DNA from 2 places in the Caldanaerovirga acetigignens genome. Region 1 is predicted to be linked to the other one. Evidence: riboswitches for the same ligand, from Rfam matches in the RefSeq annotation. Region 1 holds a riboswitch; the other holds the start of a gene.
What was found. A riboswitch is a leader RNA that binds a small molecule or an ion and turns the genes downstream of it on or off. The one in region 1 is predicted to bind cobalamin.

Region 2: it holds a riboswitch for cobalamin, as region 1 does, so the genes downstream of both, BUB66_RS10335 (ABC transporter substrate-binding protein) here and BUB66_RS08030 (ECF transporter S component) in region 1, are expected to answer to the same signal.

Annotation. Positions count from the first base shown of each region.
Region 1 covers NZ_FRCR01000009.1:44,102-46,285, forward strand. Annotated here, with positions in the region: gene BUB66_RS08020 (cyclic 2,3-diphosphoglycerate synthase) at 1-217, opposite strand, end outside; gene BUB66_RS08025 (Spy/CpxP family protein refolding chaperone) at 450-926, shown strand; cobalamin riboswitch at 972-1,146, shown strand; gene BUB66_RS08030 (ECF transporter S component) at 1,241-1,741, shown strand; gene BUB66_RS08035 (AIR synthase related protein) at 1,725-2,184, shown strand, end outside.
Region 2 covers NZ_FRCR01000016.1:8,735-10,918, reverse strand. Annotated here, with positions in the region: gene BUB66_RS10340 (FecCD family ABC transporter permease) at 1-69, opposite strand, end outside; gene BUB66_RS10335 (ABC transporter substrate-binding protein) at 83-1,036, opposite strand; cobalamin riboswitch at 1,143-1,319, opposite strand; gene ptsP (phosphoenolpyruvate--protein phosphotransferase) at 1,361-2,184, opposite strand, start outside.

The sequences.
Region 1 (2,184 bases):
TTATTAGCGTTTCTAGTTCGCTTTCGGGGTAAATAGGTATGCCATTGGGGTAAAGATTTCCTGCAAGTATAGGAGGATATTTTCTTTCTTCAATATTTGGTATCTGGGTTGCCGTGAAGGCCACGACTTCATATAAATCGTTGTCTCTAAAATAAGCGTTAAAAACATGAAAGTCTCTTCCCGCAGCTCCCATTATTATGGTCCTCATTCGTCTCATTGTAAAAACCCTCCCCTCTTATTTTTCCCACAACCTATAAAAGCAAAACTCATGCCATTACAGAATTACCAATTTCAAAGCCATATCTATTATGATCACTGCAAAAATTTTTTGCCCCAGATTATTTATTTTTGCACAATCAGAATTTCTTCATTTTCTCCTCAAAAATCCCTCACATTTTAAGGCTATAATAGACTTTGAAAGGCATTTAACCTATTAAGGGAGGGATAACATGACAAAGAAAATCCTGGCCTTTGGAATAGCAGCGGTATTGATACTGGGAACCGCTGCAGTGGCCATAGCGGCAGTGCCTGGTGTTTTTCCAAGCTCAGGCAGTAATTTTGGACTGCAATCTAAGCTCAATTTGACTGATGAACAGTACAGCAAACTCAGGGATATACAGGCAGAATTCTTCCAAAAAATGACTCAATTTAGGAGTGACATGGCAAAAATCAGACTTGAGCTGCATGACCTATACTTATCAAAAAACCCCGACCAGAAAGCCATCGACGAGAAGCTAAAGGAATTAAGCGACCTCAGAAATAAAATGTTTGACCTGAAATGGGAATATTACGAAAAAATTAAAGGCCTTCTTACTGAAGAACAGCTTTCGCAGCTTAGAGGATTTTGGGGACTCGGGTTTGGAATGGGACCCGGTTTCTGCCACGGTTTTGGCACGATGGGAAGGGTTTTTGGCCCCGGAATATAATACTTGACAAGTTACCTTCGCAAGATTTATAATTGTTGTGAAACTAGAAATATGCGCCTTCAAGGTGCCCCTTTTGGGGAGAATAGGGAAGTCCGGTGAAAGTCCGGCGCGGACCCGCCACTGTAACGGGAAGCCCCTTAAAAAGGCCACTGGGAAACTGGGAAGGCTTAAGGCGGCGATGAACCGGAGCCAGGAGACCTGCCTTGGAAGGTAGATGTCCGGGGATGATGGCAAAGTCCACGGTCTAATTTGCAATTAGACTGTGGGCTTTTTTCGTTTATTATAATAATTTTTAAGCAGGAGGTATTAGCCTTATGGTAAACCAAAAGACAAGAGCTCTCACCCTTAGTGCCATTTTTGTAGCCCTGAGCTTCATAGGTGCAGGCATAAAATTGCCAAGCCCAACGGGAACCGTGGCCTTTGATTCAGCCCCGGGGTACATGGCAGCATTGTTTCTGGGCCCCTCTTACGGCGCCCTCACCTCTTCATTAGGGCACATCTTCACCAGCATGAATGCAGGCTTTCCTCTCTCGGCCCCGATCCACCTTCTAATAGCTATCGAAATGGCATTTTTTGCAGCGGTATTTGCCATTATAGGTAAAAGGAATTTAACTTTGGCGATAATAACGACAACACTGCTAAACGGCGTATTAGCGCCGGCGAGCCTGCTGCTCTTTCCCGGTTTTGGCAGTGGCTTTTTTACGGCAATTGTAGTCCCGCTCACGGTGGCATCGGCTTTAAATCTGTCGCTGGCCGCCCTCGTTTATTCGCTTATAAGAAGGACAAAGGGGGAAAGTTATGTGGATAAAAAATGAAGCTTTGCCGAATAGAGATGTGGTGCTGATAAGGATTGTCGGGGGAAATTTTCTTGCGGTGGCTTGCGACTCAGCCGGAGGTATAGGGGAAAAGGAACATGACCTTGTGAAGGTTTCCCCTTACATCACCGGAAGATTTACATGTCGGGTGACCTTGATGGAACTTTTTGCGATAGGTGCAAAGCCTCTGACATTGACGGCTACCATTTCGTGCGAACCGTCCCCCACGGGAGAAGGTCTTCTTAGGGGAATCAAAGATGAGCTTTCCGCCTGCGGGCTTGATGGCGTCCCCTATGCCGTGAGCACCGAGAAAAATATTCCAACATGCCAGACAGCACTTGGAGTTACAACAATCGGAATCGCAAGCATCGATGAAATACGCATGGGTAAAACAAAGTCCGGAGATATAATTTACTGTCTTGGCGTTCCCAAAGTTGGAAATG
Region 2 (2,184 bases), on a different contig from region 1:
CAGACTTCCTACCAACGTTAGAATCAGCAAAAGTAGGTATATTTTTCCAACCCTTTTTTTTGCATCCATCAAATAACCCTCGTTAATCCTTAAAAATTTCCGGGTGAATGATTTTTGCAAACTGTTCAAGTCCATCCACCAATCTGGGAGTGGGCCTTTGGATTATATTTTCATCGACGTAATACACCTTTCCTTCCTTTATAGCTTTTATATTTTCCCAGCCCGGACGCTTTATTATATCCTCCTTCGTCTGATTGCTGCTTCCGTGATGGGAGAAAATTATTATGTCCGGATTTTTTTCTATGATCATCTCTTGACTGTATTCAGGATACGACTTTGCCGCGTCGGATGCAACATTGATACCTCCCGCATTTTCTATAAGATCATGGACGAAGGTGCCGGGTCCTGCTGACGTGATAGGTGACGGCCATAGTTCGTAAAATACTTTCGGCCTTTTGTCCTCAGGTATTGAAGAAACTTTTTCTTCGATGGATTCAACCCTTGATTTCAGATTGGCCACAAGCTCTTCAGCCTGCTTTTCTCTATTTGTAACCTTTCCAACTAACAACAATGCGTCTAAGACCTCATCTATATTTTTCGGATTTAACACCAAGATGGGAATTTGCAATTCTTCCAGCTTTCTCACCGGTTGCTCGTGCATGCTCGTTGCTAAAACTAAATCTGGTTTTAAAGTCAAAACCTTTTCCATATTGGGATCTGCAAACCCGCCAATTTTTTCCTTCTGCTTTGCTTCCTCAGGGTAATCGCAATAATCGGTGACTCCAACAACTTTATCGCCAAGTCCCAGGGCAAATAGGATCTCGGTGTTGCTGGGAGCAAGAGATATTATGCGCTCGGGTTCTTTCTCGATTACTACCTCTCTTCCCATCTGGTCCTTTACCGTCAACGGATATGCACTGTTGGAGTTTTCTTTGGTATCGGTTTTGGAATTCGACTTGCAAGATGCCAAAGTTATGGCAATTGCTACTGTAAGGATGACAACAAGCATTTTGTAAAAGGTGAATTTGCTTTTCACATTATTACCCCCCACATTTTAATTTGCCTTTAAAAAATAATCCCGGCCTTTCAGAGCCGAGAAACATTCTTCTAAAACAGTACTCCCCCTTTCCTCCGAAGGCTTCGTACTAGAAAACCAACAGGCAGGTCTCCTGGCTTCCGGTTCATCTTCCCTGCGCCTTCCCAGGATTTTTCATCCCAGTGGCCTAGCAGTTCATCACCGGTTACAGTGGCGGGGCCGCTCAGGAATTTCACCTGATTCCCTTTTAAACCCAAAGGGTACCTGATGGCAGTTATTCATTTTCCCTAAATTATTATACTTCAAAAACAGATACTCTCCAAGTTATTTAATTTCCTCTAAAACTTTATTTAGCATTTCCTTTATTTCAGCGGGGTTTTCCATTTCTAAAGCTTTATTTGCAATTTCCCTTGCCTGATCATAGGTTAGGGATCTAATTACCTTTTTGACCTGCGAAATGGAAGTGGCGCTCATAGAAAATTCGTCAAGACCCATCCCCAGAAGTATTGGGGCAGCAAGGGGATCGCCAGCCATTTCCCCGCACATACCTGTCCACTTTCCAGCCCTGTGGGAGGCGTCGATTACGTTCTTTATCAACCTCAACACCGCTGGATGGAAGGGCTCATACAGGTTTGCGATTTTCTCGTTCATCCTGTCTACCGCCAGTGTATACTGGATGAGGTCATTGGTGCCAATGCTGAAGAAATCAACTTCCTTTGCGAGGATGTCGGCAGTTACCGCAGCCGATGGAATTTCCACCATTATACCTACTTCCAAGTTTTCGTCAAAAGGTATTCCCTCATGCCTTAATTCGGCCTTCGCCTCTTCTAAAATTTCATTAGCTTTTCTCAATTCCGACAGGCTAGAAATCATCGGGTACATTATTTTAATTTTCCCGTAGTGGCTTGCTCTCAGGATAGCTCGCAATTGCACTTTGAATAACTGAGGATTATCCAGGCACATTCTTATAGCTCTCCACCCTAAAAACGGGTTAAGTTCTTCGGGCATTTCAAGGAAAGGCAGCTTTTTATCCCCACCGATGTCCAGAGTTCTAATTATCACAGGCCTTGGATACATTGCTTCTGCTACCTCTTTGTAAGCCCGGAACTGCTCTTCCTCATCGGGGAGGGTTTCCCTGTCCATATAAA